3 regions of the Actinopolyspora sp. BKK2 genome follow, and region 3 is predicted to be linked to each of the others. Evidence: riboswitches for the same ligand, from Rfam matches in the RefSeq annotation. Region 3 holds a riboswitch; each other region holds the start of a gene.
The links. Region 3 has a riboswitch for cobalamin ahead of metE (5-methyltetrahydropteroyltriglutamate--homocysteine S-methyltransferase). Riboswitches for the same ligand answer to the same signal wherever they lie in the genome.
Positions count from the first base shown of each region.

Region 1: it holds a riboswitch for cobalamin, as region 3 does, so the genes downstream of both, G9Q41_RS09025 (VWA domain-containing protein) here and metE (5-methyltetrahydropteroyltriglutamate--homocysteine S-methyltransferase) in region 3, are expected to answer to the same signal.
Region 2: it holds a riboswitch for cobalamin, as region 3 does, so the genes downstream of both, cobN (cobaltochelatase subunit CobN) here and metE (5-methyltetrahydropteroyltriglutamate--homocysteine S-methyltransferase) in region 3, are expected to answer to the same signal.

Region 1 covers NZ_JAANTE010000003.1:478,448-484,377, reverse strand. The annotation lists gene G9Q41_RS09040 (serine protease) at 1-768, shown strand, start outside; gene G9Q41_RS09035 (adenosine deaminase) at 862-1,863, opposite strand; gene G9Q41_RS09030 (GNAT family N-acetyltransferase) at 2,032-2,511, shown strand; cobalamin riboswitch at 2,556-2,724, shown strand; gene G9Q41_RS09025 (VWA domain-containing protein) at 2,761-4,977, shown strand; gene cobO (cob(I)yrinic acid a,c-diamide adenosyltransferase) at 5,248-5,862, shown strand; gene G9Q41_RS09015 (cobyrinate a,c-diamide synthase) at 5,856-5,930, shown strand, end outside.
Region 2 covers NZ_JAANTE010000003.1:461,690-467,619, reverse strand. The annotation lists gene cobA (uroporphyrinogen-III C-methyltransferase) at 1-187, shown strand, start outside; gene cobN (cobaltochelatase subunit CobN) at 628-4,242, opposite strand; cobalamin riboswitch at 4,350-4,533, opposite strand; gene cobG (precorrin-3B synthase) at 4,622-5,930, shown strand, end outside.
Region 3 covers NZ_JAANTE010000008.1:105,080-111,009, forward strand. The annotation lists gene G9Q41_RS16760 (transglycosylase domain-containing protein) at 1-668, shown strand, start outside; gene G9Q41_RS16765 (CPBP family intramembrane glutamic endopeptidase) at 882-1,856, opposite strand; gene metE (5-methyltetrahydropteroyltriglutamate--homocysteine S-methyltransferase) at 1,952-4,243, opposite strand; cobalamin riboswitch at 4,375-4,634, opposite strand; gene G9Q41_RS16775 (serine hydrolase domain-containing protein) at 4,876-5,930, shown strand, end outside.

The sequences.
Region 1 (5,930 bases), on a different contig from region 3:
GCCGTCCTCCTGGTGAGCGGAGCGCAGCACGCGGCCGTGGCTGCCGCCTCGGGAACGGAGCACGCAGGAACCCGGGCGCGGGTGGTCGGAGGGCAGGCCACTCGGGTCGGTGAGGCACCGTGGGTGGCCGCGCTCACCGACCGCTCGGGAGGTCAGTTCTGCGGCGGCACGCTCGTGGCGGCCGACAAGGTCGTAACCGCTGCGCACTGCACGATGACTCCCGGAGGCGAATCTCCCCGGTCGGTTCGGGACCTGAGCGTGGTGCTCGGCAGGAAGGACCTGCGCACCGGGGCGGGGCAGTCGGTCGAGGTCGAACGCGTCTGGCGGCACCCCAGGTACGAGCACTTCACGAGCGGATTCGACGTGGCCGTGCTGACGCTGAGCCGGAAGGTGGCCACCCGACCGGTGGAAATGGTCGGGGCGGCCGAGGAGACGCCGTACGCCCCCGGGACCACCGGCTCAGTCTACGGCTGGGGGCGCACCGGGGAGTCGGAGCCGGCCTCGCCGGTGCTGCGCTCGGTGCGCGTGCCCGTCATGGCGAACTCCCGGTGCGCGCGGGCCTACGAGTCCTTCGACTCCGGCGGGATGTTCTGCGCCGGGTATTCGGAAGGTGGCAAGGACGCCTGCGCGGGCGATTCCGGTGGTCCCTTCATCGTGCGAGGCAGGCTGGTCGGGGTGGTCTCCTACGGGAACGGTTGCGCGCGCTCGGGGTTCCCCGGCGTCTACACCAGACTCGCGCGGTACGCGGACGAGATCGCCGGAGTGTGAACGCGCGACCGCCCGAAGTCGTCGAGGAGGAGCGCGACCATCGGTTCGAGTGCTCGTTTCGAAGTCGCGCCCGCGCCGAACGGAGAACCTCGATCAACCGGCCTGGATCTGCCCGCGCAACCGGTCGCGCTCGGACTCGGGCAGGAACGCGGCCTCGACCGAGTTGAGCGCGAACTCCCGGAGGTCCCGGGCGCCGAAACCGAGCTCGCGCTCGATCGCCGCGAAGTTGTCCCCGACGTGGCCGCCGAAGTAGCTCGGGTCGTCCGAATTGATCGTGGTGCGGACCCCGGCATCCACCAGACGGGGCAGACAGTGCTCGGGGAGGGTGTTCACGCAGCGCAGACGCACGTTCGACAGCGGGCACACCGTCAGGGGGACGCGGTCCCGGGCGATCCGCCGGACGAGCTCCTCGTCGTCGACCGACCTGATCCCGTGGTCGATGCGCTCCACGCCGAGCACGTCCAGCGCCTGCCAGACGTATTCAGCCGGGCCTTCCTCGCCCGCGTGCGCGACCAGGTGCAGTCCCGCCTCGCGGGCCCGGGCGAACACGTTCGCGAAGTCGGCGGGGGGATATCCCAGCTCGGCCGAGTCGAGCCCGACGCCGATGATGCGATGCGAGTGCTCGAGCAGTTCGTCGAGCATGCGCTCAGCCTCCGCTGGACCGCGGTCCCGGAGGAAGCAGGCGATCAGTCCGGTGCTGACGCCGAAACGCTCCCGACTGCTCGACAGCGAGGCCTCCAAACCGTCGAGCGCGGTTTCCAGCGACACGCCCCGCGTCGTGTGCGCCTGCGGATCGAAGAAGATCTCGGCGTGGCGGACCCCCTGGTGCGCCGCCCTGTCGAGGTAGTCGTCGGCCAGCGCGGTGAAGTCCTCGGCGCGCCGCAGCACGTTCATGCCCGTGTAGTAGAGATCCAGGAACGACTGCAGGTTGCTGAAGTCGTAGCGTCCTCGGAGGTCTTCGACATCGGTGTAGGGCAGGGTGATGCCGTTTCGCCGCGCCCGGTCGAAGGTCAGTTCCGGTTCGAGAGCTCCCTCGATGTGCACGTGCAGCTCGGCCTTGGGCAGCGTCGAGGTCGTCGGTGTTTCGGGAGCCACCTGGTCTCCTTCCTGTGGCGGACCGGCCGAGTGGACAACCCTACAGTCGATCAGCCGCGGGCGTACCGGCAGTGAGTCGAACGGCACTCCGAGCGGTCAGGGCCCCGGCGCGGACCGGAGCGGCGGCGCATCGGAGTTCGGCGCAGGAGGTGTGATAGGCAGGTAAGGGTGAATCTGCAGCCTCTCGCCACCGCAGTGCACCGCGCCTACACGGCCGATCTGGCCCCCGAGGACTTCTACCGCATGCTGCGGCTGCGGGTGGACGTGTTCGTCGTGGAACAGCAGTGCCCCTATCCCGAGCTGGACGGGCGCGATCTCGAGACAGCGACCAGGCACTTCTGGATCGACGCCGGGGGGACCCAGGTGCTCGGGTACCTGCGTCTGCTCGAGGAACCGGGTGGGAGTTACCGGATCGGACGCGTGTGCACGGCCGAGAGCGCTCGCGGCATGGGGCTCGGCAAGAAGCTCATGCACGCGGCGGTCGCCGAGGTGCGCAAGTCGTCCACCGTGCTCTCGGCGCAGGCCCAGACCGTCGACTTCTACCGCTCGTTCGGCTTCCTCGAGCACGGTGAGCACTACGAGGAGGACGGCATCCCGCACGTCGACATGCACCGGGATCCGGAGAGAGTGACCGGGCTAACGAGATAGCTCACGACGCTTGGTCGCCGAGCGCGCTTCTGCGACCATGCACGTTGATCCAAGCGAGCAACGGTCAGGAAGCCGGTGTGAATCCGGCACGGCCGGCGCCACTGTGACCGGGTAGCGGTTCTCCCGCACGAGTGCCACCGGGGTTGCCCAGGGAAGGCCGGAGGAGCGCGTCGATCCGGGAGTCAGGACACTGCCGTTGCCTCGTTCCGCAACCAGGGGCGTCCGAGACCCTAGGAAGGAATACCGGCGATGACCGCTGCCACGTCGACCTCGTCGACCGTGCGTTATCCGTTCTCCGCTGTTGTCGGGCACGACGATCTGCGCTTGGGGCTGCTGCTCAACGCGGTGTACCCCCGCATCGGCGGTGTGCTGGTGCGCGGGGAGAAGGGCACTGCCAAGTCCACCATCGTCCGCGCGCTCGCCTCGCTGCTGCCCGCCGTCGACGTGGTGGAGAACTGCCGGTTCGGCTGCGACCCTTCCGCCCCGGACCCGCGCTGTCCCGACGGTCCCCACGACGGCGACGTCGGACGAACGCGGCGTGCCGCCCAGCTGGTGGAACTTCCCGTGGGCGCCTCCGAGGACCGGCTGGTCGGGTCGTTGGACGTGGAACGCGCGTTGACCGAGGGCGTGCGCGCCTACCAGCCCGGTCTGCTGGCAGCGGCGCACCGCGGAGTCCTCTACGTCGACGAAGTGAACCTGCTGCACGACCACCTGGTCGACCTGTTGCTCGACGCCGCGGCCATGGGGCGGGCCCACGTCGAGCGCGAAGGGGTCTCCCTGTCGCACGCGGCGTCCTTCCTGCTGGTCGGCACCATGAACCCGGAGGAGGGCGAGCTGCGTCCCCAGCTGCTGGACCGCTTCGGCCTGACGGTCCAGGTGTCGGCCTCTCGCGAGGTGGAGACGCGGACCGAAGTCGTGCGTCGACGGTTGCGGTTCGACGCCGATCCTGCAGGCTTCTCCGCGGAGTGGGCCGAGTCCGACGCCGAACTGGCCCGGCGGATCGCGGACGCCCGTGCCCGCGTGGACTCCGTCGAGCTGCCTTCTTCCGAGGTCAGGCGAATCGCTTCCGTGTGCGCTTCGTTCGAGGTGGACGGGATGCGCGCCGATCTGGTGCTGGCTCGCGCCGCCGTGGCGCACGCGGCCTGGCGCGGTGTGGACGCGGTCGCCGCGGCCGATGTGGAGGCGGCGGCGCGGCTGGCTCTGCCGCACAGGCGCAGGCGGGACCCGTTCGACGAGCCGGGCATGGACGAGCAGCAGCTCCAGCAGGCCCTGGAGGACGCCGCGGCGGAGGTCGAGGCTGAGGAGACGGCCGAGGGCGAGACCGCCGAGGGCGAGACCACCGGGGGAACGGCGGAGGCGAGCGCGGACGGCACGGCGGATCCGGGAGGTTCGACCGATGAGTCCGGTTCGGACGGTTCCGGCGGGAACGAGGACCCCGGGGACGGGCCGGAGGACGACGGTCCCGGTGGGGGCGTCGGCGGTTCCCCGGACGGGAACGGTCCCGACGAGGGCCCGGGCGGAGGCGCGGGCGGAAACGCTCCCTCGGAAGGCCCCTCCGGTGAGAGCGGAACCGGCAACGGCTCCGGAAGCGCTCCCGAGGAGCGCACTTCCGGGGCCACGGAGCCGGACTTCCGGGCCCGCATGCTGGAGATCCCCGGTCTGGGGGAGGGGGCTCCGGGACGGCGGTCCAGGTCGCGCTCCCGTGCCGGGCAGGTGGTGCGCTCCTCCGCGGTGGAGGGGCACGGGGTTCACCTGCAGGCCACTCTGGCCGCGGCAGCCCCTCATCAGTGCGCCCGCGGCAGGAGCGGCCCCGGACTGCGGTTGCGTCCGGAGGACCTGCGGCACGGTGTCCGCGAGGGCCGCGAGGGCAATCTCGTGCTGTTCGCGGTGGACGCCTCGGGGTCGATGGCGGCCCGGGAACGGATGTCGGCGGTCAGCGGTGCGGTGCTCGCGCTGCTGCGGGACGCCTACCAGCGTAGGGACAAGGTTGGGGTCGTGACCTTTCGCGGGACCTCCGGCGAGATCGCGCTGCCCCCGACCTCTTCGGTGGACACCGCCGCCGCGCGCATGCGCAAGCTGCCCACGGGCGGAAAGACCCCCCTCGCGGACGGTCTGCTGACCGCGCGCAGGGTGATTCGCACCGAGCGGATGCGCGATCCGCAGCGACGTCCCCTGCTCGTGGTGCTCACCGACGGCAAGGCCACCGTGGGGGTGGATTCGGGAGGCGAGAAGGCCAACCGCGGCCGCAAGGCGGTCGACGACGCGCTGCGTTCGGCCGGGATGCTGGCCGAGCTCGGTGTCGCTTCGGTGGTCGTGGACTGCGAGAGCGGGCCGATCCGACTCGGTCTCGCCGACAGGCTCGCTCGGGGGCTGGGCGCGCCCAACCTGCAGTTGTCCGAGCTCTCGGCCGACAACGTGGCCGGTGTCGTCCGGGCAGCACGAACCGCGGGCCCGGTGCCCGCGTGATCCTCGGCCGACGCGCGGGCGTCGGTCGGCGAGGAGTCGACTCGTCCACTGGTATGGTCGGCAGTGTCCATCTGGCCCCCAGAGATGGACTACGGCGCCCTCGCGCTCCCGGCTACCCCAGCCCGGTTGAGTGCGAGGGCGCTCTTCGTCCGCGTGCTCGTCCAGCTCCGCCCGTTCGCGGAACGGGCCCGTGATCCTCCGGCCGGACCCGGTGAACCGGTCCGCGTCAACGAAGTCGAAGACGAGCGTCGATTTTTTGGAGACTCGACAATGCCACAGGGAAAACCGAGCAGTGTGCCCGACGACGGGCTGACCACGCGGCAACGGCGCAACAGGCCGCTGCTGGCCGTGCACACCGGCTCCATGAAGGGCAAGTCCACCTCGGCCTTCGGAATGGCCCTGCGCGGTTGGAACCAGGGTTGGTCCATCGGCGTGTTCCAGTTCGTCAAGTCCGCGAAGTGGCGGGTGGGGGAGGAATCCGCTTTCCGCGCCCTGGGCAGGCTGCACGAGGAGACCGGCGAGGGCGGTCCCGTCGAGTGGCACAAGATGGGCGAGGGCTGGTCGTGGACGCGTAAGAAGAGCACCGAGCAGGACCACGCGGCCGCGGCGCTGGAGGGCTGGCAGGAGATCGCGCGGCGGATCGGGCAGCAGCAGCACGATCTGTACGTGCTCGACGAGTTCAGCTATCCGCTGCACTGGGGCTGGGTCGACGTGGAGGAGGTCGTGCGGACCCTGCGGGATCGTCCGGGCTTCCAGCACGTGGTCATCACCGGTCGTTACGCGCCGCAGCAACTCGTCGACGCGGCCGACCTGGCGATGGAGACCGGCAAGCTCAAGCACCCGATGGACTCCGGGCAGAAGGGTCAGAAAGGCATCGAGTGGTGAGCGCTTCGGTCTCGACCACGGGTTCGGAGTCGGAATCGCCCCGCCTCGTCGTGGCGGCTCCCGGATCG
Region 2 (5,930 bases), on a different contig from region 3:
GCTCGAGCACGGCAGGGAACCGAGCACACCGGTCGCGGTGGTGCAGGAGGGCACCATGCAGGGGCAGCGGACGCTGCGCAGCACGCTGGACGGAATAGCCGACGCCGTGGAAGGGGCGGGGATCGAACCGCCCGCCGTGGTGGTCATCGGTGCGGTCGCGGGGCTGGCCCCCGAACGCCCCGCCTGACCCCCGCGGGTTCGCGTTCGGTCTCGAACGCCTCCCGCTGCCGGTTCGGCCGTCGGCCGGGTTCCTCGCGGAGACGGAGCCGATGTCGTGCAGGACGCTCCTCGGGGAGTGGGGAGCCCCTGAAACGGAAGAACTTCGTCGAACACGCTCCCAGCATGGGGCGAGCGTCCGGGATGCGGAACTCCCGGAACTGGAAGTTGTGGATGCACGGGGCCGCCGTGGATGTTCTCCGGCCGGGCTGTTGGGGGAGTCGGGGCTTTCTCCGGCGCGGCGGAGCAGAAACGCGCCACCCGAGCTGACCGGATCCGCCGCGGGGGATCCCGCGAGGACGGCCCCGACGTCGTGCGAACCGCTCCCGACGTCGGGGCACCCGCTCACGAGACCTCGGGAGGTTTCGCCGAGCGAGTGCCCACGACAGGGGAGGGCGGGGAGAGCCCCGGTCAGCTCTCGCCCGGTCCGTCCTCCAGATCACCCTCGACCTGCAGGTAGACCTCCCGCAGCCCCTGCAGCGTCTCCGGGTCCGGCTCGGCCCACAGCTCACGGTCGGCCGCCTCCAGCAGCCGCTCCGCGATGCCGTGCAGCGCCCACGGGTTGGACTCGGTGAGGAACTTCTGGTTCTGCTCGTCGAAGACGTAGGTCTCGGCGAGCTTCTCGTACATCCAGTCCCCGACGACGCCGGTCGTGGCGTCGTAGCCGAACAGGTAGTCCACCGTGGCCGCGAGCTCGAAAGCACCCTTGTAGCCGTGCTCGCGCATCGCCGAGACCCAGCGCGGGTTGACCACCCGGGAGCGGAAGACCCGGGAGGTCTCCTCGTGCAGCGAACGGGTGCGGATCGAATCGGGGCGCGAGCTGTCCCCGATGTATGCCGCGGGGGAGTCCCCGGTCAGCGCGCGCACGGTGGCCACCATGCCGCCGTGGTACTGGAAGTAGTCGTCGGAGTCGGCGATGTCGTGCTCGCGGGTGTCGGTGTTCTTCGCGGCGACCGAGATGCGGCGGTAGGCGTTCTCCATGTCCTGCCTGGCCGCGACGCCGTCCAGGTCGCGTCCGTAGGCGAACCCGCCCCAGACGGTGTAGACCTCGGCGAGGTCGGAGTCGTCCCGCCAGTTGCGGCTGTCGATCAGCGACAGCATCCCCGCGCCGTAGGCGCCGGGCTTGGAGCCGAAGATCCGCGTGGTCGCGCGCCGTCGATCCCCGTGCTCGGCGATGTCGGCACGGGTGTGCGCGCGGACGAAGTTCCACTCGTCGGGTTCGTCGAGATCGGAGACCAGCTGGAACGCGTCGTCGATCAGGTTGACCACGTGCGGGAAGGCGTCCCGGAAGAACCCGCTGATGCGCACGGTGACGTCCACCCGGGGACGTCCGAGCTCCTCGAGCGGGACGGCCTCGAGCCCGTTGACCCGGCGCGAGGAGTCGTCCCAGGTGGGGCGCACACCGATCAGGGCGAGCACCTCGGCGATGTCGTCGCCGGAGGTGCGCATCGCACTGGTTCCCCACACGGACAGGCCGACCGATCCGGGCCACTCGCCGTTGTCGGTGCGGTAGCGGTCCAGCAGCGATTCCGCGATGGCGTAGCCGGTGTCCCAGGCCAGCCTGCTCGGGATCCCCTTCGGGTCGACCGAGTAGAAGTTGCGTCCGGTCGGCAGCACGTTGACGAGCCCGCGCAGCGGGGAACCACTCGGACCGGAGGGGATGTAGCCCCCTTCGAGCGCGTGCAGGGTGGAACCGATCTCGTCGGTGGTGTCGTTCAACCGCGGGACGACCTCGGTCGCGGCGAACTGCAGGACCTCGACCACCTGTCCTGGGTCCTCGCCCAGCACCGACCGGCACACGGTCTCGGCCGCCTCGGCGCGCCACTCGTGCTGCTCCATGCCCTCGACCAGGGCCTGGGCGCGGGACTCGACGTCGTCCACGCGCTCCCGCGCCTCCGAACCGTCCTCGGAGAGGCCGAGGGCCTCGCGGAGCCCGGGCACGGCGGCCTGCTGACCGCCCCACATCTGCCTGGCCCGCAGCATCGCCAGCACCAGCCCGACCCGGGCCTGGCCTGCGGGCGGGTCCCCGAACACGTGCAGCCCCTCGCGGATCTGGGCGTCCTTGACCTCGCACAGCCAGCCGTCGACCTGCAGCAGGATGTCGTCGAACTCGGCGTCGTGCGGACGTTCCTCCAACCCCAGGTCGTGGTCGAGCTTGGCCGCCTGCATCAGCGTCCAGATCTGACTGCGGATGGCGGGAAGCTTCGCCGGGTCCATCGCCGTGATGTTGGCGTGCTCGTCGAGCAGCTGCTCCAGCCGCGCGATGTCGCCGTAGCTCTCCGCGCGCGCCATCGGGGGGACCAGGTGGTCCACCAGCGTGGCGTGAACCCTGCGCTTGGCCTGGGTCCCCTCACCGGGGTCGTTGACCAGGAAGGGGTACACCAGCGGCAGGTCGGCGATGGCGGCGTCCGGGGCGCAGGAGGCGGACATGCCGGCCGTCTTGCCCGGCAACCACTCCAGGTTGCCGTGCTTGCCCAGGTGCACCATCGCGTGCGCGTCGAAGTCGTCGGTCAGCCAGTGGTAGGCGGCCAAGTAGTGGTGGCTGGGCGGGAGGTCCGGGTCGTGGTAGATCGCGATCGGGTTCTCCCCGAAGCCCCGCGGGGGCTGGATCATGAGCACGATGTTGCCCGCCCTGATCGCCGCGAGCACGATCTCGCCCTCGGGGTCCTGCGAGCGGTCGACGAACAGCTCTCCGGGCGGAGGGCCCCAGTGCTGTTCGATGTCGGAGCGCAGGGACTCGGGCAGGGAGTCGAACCACTCCCGGTAGCGCTTGGCCGGCACGCGGATCGGGTTGCCTGCGAGCTGCTCCTCGCTCAGCCAGTCCCGGTCCTGGCCTCCCGCGGCGATCAGCGCGTGGATCAGCGCGTCACCGTCCTGCGCCGCCACGCCGGGAAGAGCGTCCGGTCCCTCAGCGGGGCCGATGTCGTAGCCCGCCTCCCCGAGAGCGCGCAGCAGCCGCACGGCGGACAGCGGCGTGTCCAGGCCGACCGCGTTGCCCACCCTGGCGTGCTTGGTGGGGTAGGCCGACAGCATCAGCGCGAGCCGCTTCCGCTCGGGCGGGACGTGGCGGAGCCGGGCGTGCCGCACGGCGATCCCGGCGACCCTGGCCGCGCGCTCCGCGTCGGCCACGTAGACGGGAAGGCCCTCCGAGTCGTTCTCCTTGAACGAGAACGGAACCGTGATCAACCTGCCGTCGAACTCCGGAACGGCCACCTGGGTGGCCATGTCCATCGGGGAGAGACCCTCGTCGTTGTCCTGCCAGGCGGAACGGCTGCTGGTCAGGCACATCCCCTGCAGGATCGGGATGTCCAGCTGGGCGAGCGCCCCGACGTCCCAGGCCTCGTCGTCGCCGCCGGCCGTGGCCACGGCGGGCTTGCTCCCGCCTGCGGCCAGCACGGTGACCACGAGCGCGTCCGCGCCGCGCAGTGCTTCGAGCAGCTCGGGGTCGGGGGTGCGCAACGAGGCGCAGAACAGGGGCATCGCCTGGCCGCCCGCGTCCTCGATCTGCTCGCAGAGGGTGTGCACGAAGGCGGTGTTGCCCGCCATGTGGTGGGCCCGGTAGTAGAGCACGGCCACTGTGGGGCCGTCCTGCCTGCCGGGAGTGCGGTCCAGCCTCCCCCAGGTCGGGGTCTCGGCGGGCTGCGCGAAGCCGTGGCCGGTCAGCAGGACGGTGTCGGAGAGGAAGTTGTGCAGCTGCTCGAGGTTCTCCGGGCCGCCGTGGGCGAGGTAGGCGTGCGCTTCGGCGCACACGCCGCCGGGAACTGTGGAGCACTCCATGAGCTCGGCGTCGGGCTGCTGCTCGCCACCGAGCACCACGACGGGCCGCGGGCCGGCGAGCAGGAAGTCCAACCCCTCCTCCCAGGCCCTGCGGCCGCCGAGCAGCCGCACCACCACGAGGTCGACTCCCTCGAGCAGTTCCGGAAGGTCCTGCGCGCCGAGTCTGGCCGGATTGGCCAGCCGGTAGTCGGCGCCGCTGGACCGCGCACTGAGCAGGTCAGTGTCGGAGGTGGACAGAAGCAGGATCATGCGACTCGCTCCTCGGCGTCGAGAACCGGGGCGGTCGACCAGGACAGGCGCGCGATGCACGCGCGGTCGTACGCTGCATCAGGAACCTTCCCAGGGGTCCTCGCCCCTTTGCTGACGGTCGCGGCGGCAGGAGTCTCCTGGCTCCCGGATCCTGGCTCCCTCCGGTCTTCCCATCGTCGTTCGACAGTGACCGTGCTTGGAGTTCGCTCCCCGGTGACAGTGGCGGGACCGCGCCGGATTCACACCGGCTTCCTCCGTCACCGCCGCGGATACGCCGTCCAGTTTCGGGAACGGGCCGATCTCCAGTCAAGCCGACGTGACGAAGCCCGTTCCCCGGCGTGTTTCGTGGCACACTTCCGTGGTCCGTAGCATCACCGCGATGTCCGAAGGTTTCGCTTCCGAACGGGACAGGCCGGACGCCTGCCCGGGTGCGCTCCAGGTCCACCCCGCCGCCGACGGTGGTCTCGCGCGGATCCGCGTCCCCGGCGGGACGTTGAGCACCGAGCAGCTGCGGGTGCTGGTCACGGCCGCGGAGGAGCTGGGCAACTCCACGGTCGAGCTCACCTCGCGGGCCAATCTCCAGCTGCGCGGTGTCGAGTTCCCCGAGGAGCTCGGGCGGCGGATCGGCGCGGTGGGACTGCTTCCCTCGCTGACCCACGAGCGGGTGCGGAACATAGTGGCCAGTCCCGGTGCCGGGCTGGACGACCCCGGTTGGTTGCCGGTGCAGCGGGTCGTGCGTGAGCTGGACCGGGGAATCTGCTCGACTCCGCGGTTGGCCGAGCTCTCCGGGCGTTTCCTGTTCACAGTGGACGACGGGAGCGGGGACGTGTCGCGGCTGCGCGGTGACGTGGGCCTGCTTCCGCTGGACGGGGAGACGGTCGCGGTGCTGCTCGGGGGGAACGACTCGGGCGCGCGAGTGAGGCCGGCCGAGGCCGCGGAGACGGCCGTTCTCGCCGCGGAGGAGTTCCTCGCGGAGCGGGACCGCCAGGGGGGCGGCGTCTGGCGAGTTGCCGAACTGGACACAACGGGAAACCTCGCGGACACGCTGCGTGCTCGATCGGGGCGTGCGGGAGGCACCGTTGTCGAAGTCACACCGCCCTTCGGGGTTCGGCGGGATCAGCAGGAAAAACCCTCGGTGGGGGTCCTCACGCGGACCGGGGGAGAGGTGGCCCTCGGCGTGGGGGCGCCGTTGGGACGCTTGTCCCCCGCGCAGATGCATAGCATCATACGAGCGGCCGAAGCCGCGTCCGGTGCCGTTCGACTGACGCCGTGGCGGACCGCGGTCCTCCCGGGAGTCCGCGAGCACGAGCACCGCTCGTGGTTTTCCGAACTGCGCTCGTGCGGTTTGATCGTCGATCCGTCCTCGCCGTTCAACGGTGTGACCGCCTGCGCGGGTGATCCCGGTTGTGCCAAGTCCCTGGCCGACGTGCACCGGGACGCCGCGTACAGCGCGGCCCGCGGTGCTGCGGTGGCTCCCGGGGACCTGCCGGTGCACTGGGTCGGTTGCTCGCGTCATTGCGGCCGCCCGCGCGGTCCGGTGGTGGAAGTGCTGGCCGGTGCCTCCGGGTACCGGGTCAGCTCCGGCACGCGGGACGAGGAGCTCATCCGGGTGGACGACGCCGGGGTGGAGACGGTGGCCGAGGCCGTGGAACACGCGCGGCGTCCCGGTTCCGCGGCTCCGACGACGG
Region 3 (5,930 bases):
TGGACAACGCCGTGGACATGGCGACCAAGCTCGGGCTGCGCCGCAGCATGACCGAGGTGGACGAGAACGGCTACTCGCTGGAGGAAGGCGAGCCGACCCACGCGGAGGCGATCAAGCAGCACGACAAGGGCTCGTTCACGCTGGGCGTGGACTCGGTGAGCGTGCTGGAGCTGTCCAACGTGATGGCCACCATCGCCAGCGACGGAAAGTGGTGTCCGCCCACTCCGGTGACCTCGATGACCGATCGCAACGGTGACCCGGTCGGGCTCAAGGGGCAGTCCTGCGAGCAGGTGGTCTCACCGCACACCGCGCACGGGCTGGCGCAGGGACTGGGCGACGACCACAAGCCGGGAGGCACCTCGCACGCGGCCGCCAAGGAAGCGGGGTGGAACCGCCCGCTGATGGCCAAGACGGGAACCACCCAGAACTACCGCTCGGCGGTGCTGGTCGGGGCCACCCCGCAGATGGCCGGGGCCGTGATGACCTACTCCACCGGCGGTAGTCCGGAGGGGATCTGCGTCAACGGCAGCGCCCCGCCGTACCAGTGCGGGGACTTGGCGGGCAACCTCTACGGCGGGACGATCCCGGCCCGGACCTTCTACCCCGCGATGAAGAAGATCCACGAGGGCAAGCCGGTCAAGCAGCTGCCGAAGGTGCGCGGCGACTGACGGTCCCCTCGACGCGCCACCCGAGCAAGCTCGCGCGGCCGCGGCTCGCCACCCCGGCAGTCGGCACCGTCGCGGGCTCTCCCGTGGTGCTCTCGCGAGGAAGGCCCGACATCGGGTAGCCACCTACACGATGTCGGGCCGCGCCGCAGCGAGAGCCCGCGAGAAGGTTCCGCCCAGCGAGCACCTGCGGCAAGGGCGAGCGGAACGCTTCGATCAGCGGTGGTGGAAGCGGGGAACGCCACGGCTGATCCCCGGCTCGTCCACCTCGCGCGCGGGAAGTCGCACCGGGAGCTTCTGCAGCGCGATCAGCAGCAGGATCAGCAGTCCCAGCACGATCCAGCCGGTCCAGCCGAGCAGCCCCACCGAGACGTTGGAGACCGGCTCGCCCGGTGCGTTGAACACCGTGGGCAGCAGCGCCGCGGCGTTGAGGAAGCCGTGCGCGATCGCGGCGGGCCAGACGCTGCCGGAGGCCAGCCGCAGCCAGCCCAGCAGCGTGCCGACCAGCACGCAGAAGACGGTCATCAGCAGGAAGGCGGCCACGCTGGGCACGGCGGGGTAGTTGTAGCCGAGCAGCAGCAGCGGGGCGTGCCACAGTCCCCACAGCACTCCGGTGACCAGGAACGCCCCCGGCTGTCCCAGCGGAAGCAGCGCCCTGTTCAGGTAACCGCGCCACCCCAGTTCCTCGCCTGCGGCGGGAACGACGTTGAGCCACCCGAACACGAACACGTTCACCAGCAGGAGCAGCAGGCTGGTGATCGCGGAGTCCGGGGTCTGCTCGGTCAGGGCGAACTGCAGCTGTCCCGGCAGGTCCGTGAAGTCCAGCCAGCGCGCGTCGTAGACGGTCAACGCCCATCCGACGACCAGCGTCAGCATCATCGCCAGCGGCGCGCCGAACCAACCGAGCAGGCCGTACTTCCACCACCCGCGCACTCCGCGCGGGTGGGTGATGCCGATCTCGCGCAGCACGCGCCTGCTCGGGCTGATCCACCTGCTCGTCACCAGGGCGGCGACGCTGGGCATGAACATCATGGCGATCAACAGGGGCGGGTACCAGGTCGAGTTCAGCCCCTCGCCGGAAAGCCACAGCGGCAGGGTCAGCAACCACGCCGGGATGTAGGCGATCAGAACGAAGCCGACCGCACCGCGAACGTCCACTCGGTCGTACTCGGAGTTCATCCGCTCAATCATGCCAACTCCCCGACGACGTGATCAGCACAACCCTCCGCTCGATCCCCGTGCCCGCTCGTGAGCCCGAGCGGGCACGGGGTCGGTCGAGCGCGGAGTCAGGTGCTCAGCGAGTCACGCACCCGCCGCGCAGCGGTGCGCACGTTGCCCAGCGCCGCTTTCACCTCCTCGTAGCCGCGGGTCTTGAGCCCGCAGTCCGGGTTGACCCAGAGGCGTTCGGCCGGGACGGCCTCCAGCGCCGCGTGCAGCAGCTTCTCGATCTCGTCCACCTCGGGGACCCGCGGGGAGTGGATGTCGTGGACACCCGGCCCCACCCCGTTGGCGAAACCGACCGAGTTGAGGTCGTCCAGCACCTCCATCCTGGAGCGCGCCGCCTCCAGGCTGGTCACGTCCGCGTCCAGGTCCACGATCGCGTTGATGACCTCACCGAACTCCGAGTAGCACAGGTGGGTGTGGATCTGGGTGGAGTCGCTGACCCCCGAGGTGGCCAGCCGGAAGGAGCGCACCGCCCAGTCCAGGTACTGCGCGTGCTGCTCGGAGCGCAACGGCAGCAGCTCGCGCAGCGCGGGTTCGTCCACCTGCACCACGCCGACACCAGCCGACTCGAGGTCGACCACCTCGTCGCGGATGGCCATGGCCACCTGGTTCGCGGTCTCGGCCAGCGGCTGGTCGTTCCGGACGAAGGACCAGGCGAGGATGGTGACAGGACCGGTGAGCATGCCCTTCACCGGTTTGTCGGTCATGCTGCGGGCCGTCTCCGTCCACCCGACGGTGATCGGCTCGGGGCGCGAGACGTCGCCGAACAGGATCGGCGGCCGCACGCACCGCGAACCGTAGGACTGCACCCAGCCGTTCTCGGTGCTGACGAAGCCCTCCAAGTGCTCGGCGAAGTACTGAACCATGTCGTTGCGCTCGGGTTCGCCGTGCACGAGCACGTCGAGCCCGAGCTCCTCCTGCAGGTCGATCACACGGCGGATCTCGCCGGTCATCGCGGACTCGTAGGTGGCCCGGTCGATCCGGCCGTTGTGGAACCGCGCGCGTGCCCCGCGCACCTCGGAGGTCTGCGGGAAGGAACCGATCGTGGTGGTCGGCAGCGGCGGCAGGTCGAGCGCCCGCTGCTGCTCCGCACGCCGCTTCGCGGGGTCGCCACGCCGCGCGTGCTCGGGACGCAGCTCCGAGGTGCGCGAGCGCACCCGCTCGTCGCGCGACCTGGCCGCGGCCCGGCGGTCCTCGACCGCGGCACGCCCCCTGTCGAGCTGCTCGCGAACGACGTGACGGCCCTCGTGCAGCGCGCGGTCGAGCAGCACGACCTCCTCGACCTTCTGCTCGGCGAAGGCCAACCACGACTTGACCTGCGGGTCGATCTCGCGTTCGGCCGAGACGTCGTGGGGGACGTGCAGCAGCGAGCAGGAGGTCCCGATCGAGACCTCACCGGCGACGCCGAGCAGGGTGGCCGCGGTGGAGAGGGCCTCGTCGAGGTCGCAGCGCCAGATGTTGCGACCGTCGACGAGCCCGGCGACCAGCGTCTTGTTCCGCAGTCCGGTCAGGCCGGAAAGCACGTCGGGCGTGGTCGAACCCGCGACGAGGTCCACCCCGACGGCCTCGATCGGAGCGGAGGCGAGCACTCCGAGGGACTCGCCGGGGTCGCCGAAGTAGGTCGGCACGAACAGCTTCGGCCTGGTGGACAGTCCGCCCAGCCGCGCGTAGGCGGTGCGCAGCCTGTCCAGTTCGGCCGAACTGCGGTCCGCGGCGAAGGCGGGCTCATCCAGCTGCACCCATTCGGCGCCCGCCCGGTGCAGCTCCTCCAGCAGTTCGGCGTAGACCGGCAGCAGGTCGTCCAGCCGATCCGCGGGGGAGAAGGAGGCGGGGGCCTCCGCGGTGCTCTTGGCCAGCAGCAGGAACGTCAACGGCCCGATGAGCACCGGCCGGGTGGTGATTCCCAGTTCACGGGCCTCCCGGAACCGCTCGACCGGGGTGCGGTCGGAGAGGCCGAACCGGGTGTCCGGGCCGATCTCGGGTACGAGGTAGTGGTAGTTGGTGTCGAACCACTTCGTCATCTCCAGCGGAGGTGTGGACTCCGCTCCGCGGGCCATCGCGAAGTAGGTGTCCAGCGGGTCGCGACCGAGATCGCGGTAGCGCTCGGGAACCGCCCCGAGCGTCACGGCGGTGTCCAGCACCTGGTCGTAGTAGGAGAACGTGTTGCTCGGGACGGATCCGAGTCCGGCCTCGTGCAGCCTCCGCCAGGTTCGCGCGCGCAACTGCCCGGCCGTTTCGCGCAGCCGGGCCCGGTCGGTCTCACCGGACCAGTAGTTCTCCAGCGCCCGTTTGAGCTCACGGCGCGGCCCGATGCGGGGATAGCCGAGTACGGTGGATCCGATTTGGCTGGTCAAAGCTCTCTCCTCGCGAGCTCGACGGCATGGTTGGCCGGAGGCCTCGAGGAAAGTGGCACAGGTGTCGTGGTCGCGTGGGAGCGTACGACCCGCCGTCCTGCCGGCCTTCCCGCGAGGCCCCGGACTCGCGCACCGGAGTGCGCATCGATGGCAGGTCTTCGGACTCGTGGGCACTACCGGCCCGGCCGGTTCTCCTACTCGCCGTCGGCTTCCCGGGCGGTTCTCCCGTCCAGTGCCGTGCTCCGAACGCGATCCTCGTCGACCGCGTGGGGACGGCGTTCGTTCCCACTCACCGCTGCGGGGCAGTCCCGGATTCGCACCGGGTTCCCTCTTGCCTCACCGGGCGGGACGTTCTCGTCACCGCCGGTGAACCACCGATGCACGCATGGTTGCGTGCTCGGCCCGGTTTGGCAAGTCCCCAGTGGTTCGGTCCAGGCCGGTGGAGGGGGCGGGCGAGGCGTTTCGGCAGCGATTTCGGCTTCCGGTGTATTCTCGGTCACAGCGCGGTCCGTCCGAGTTTCGCCGAGCGGAGCGGAAAGGCGTCGCGCTTCGGGGAGTCGAGTGGCACACTTTACGGGTCGGTGCCGCGGGTGAACTTGCGAACGGGAGCTCCCGCGCGGAAGCATGTCCTCATGCCGAGCGAACTGCTGCCCACGACTCGACGCGCCCTGTTGCGGCGACTGGCCGTCGAGCAGTCCCAGAACCGTGTTCCCTCGTTGATCGCCGGGCTGGTCCGCGACGGTGAGACCCTCTGGGTGGACGGCCGGGGATCGGTGCGCACCGAACCGCCCACGGCGAACACGCAGTACCGCATCGGTTCCATCACCAAGACGTTCGTGGCCGTGCTGGTGCTGCGCCTGCGCGACGAGGGGCGGTTGGAGCTGTCCGATCGCTTCGGCGACCACGTCCCGGGAACCGTTGTGGACGATCGCCCGATCTGGCAGCTGCTGGCGCACAACAGCGGGTTGAGCTCCGAACCGGCGGGGCAGTGGTGGGAGCGCGTTCCCGGCGACACCCCGGAGAGGTTCGTCGCCTCGGTGGACGATGCGCAGCTGCGCGAGGAACCCAGGCACGTCCTGCACTACTCCAACACGGCGTTCGGGCTGTTGGGCGAGCTCGTCGCGCGGCTGCGCGGTGAGGACTTCGCCACCGCGCTTCGCGGGGAGATCCTCGATCCGCTCGGCATGCGGCGCACGACGATGGAGCCGGTGGAGCCCTACGCTCCAGGACTGGCCGTGCACCCGTGGGCCGACGTGCTTCAGCCGGAGCCGGCCGAGGACGCGGCGGCGATGGCCCCCGCCGGACAACTTTGGTCCACTGTGGATGACATGGTCCGCTGGCTGCGCTTCCTCATGGGCGAGACCGGTGAGGTGCTGCACCCCGACACGCTGGCCGAGATGCGCCAACCGGCCAGCGTGGACGACGGTGCCGAGTGGAGCCGGGGGTTCGGACTCGGTCTGCAGCTGGCGCGCCACCGGGGGCGCAGGCTTGTCGGGCACGGCGGGTCGATGCCGGGGTTCCTCGCGAACGTACTGGCCGATCCGGAGGAGGCGACCGGGGTGGTCTTCCTGGCCAACACCACCTCCGGGGTTGGGGCGTTGGCCACCGATCTGCTGGACGTGCTCGCCGAGCACGAACCGCGCATCCCACCGGAGTGGCATCCGAGCACAGAGGTCTCGGAGGAGAC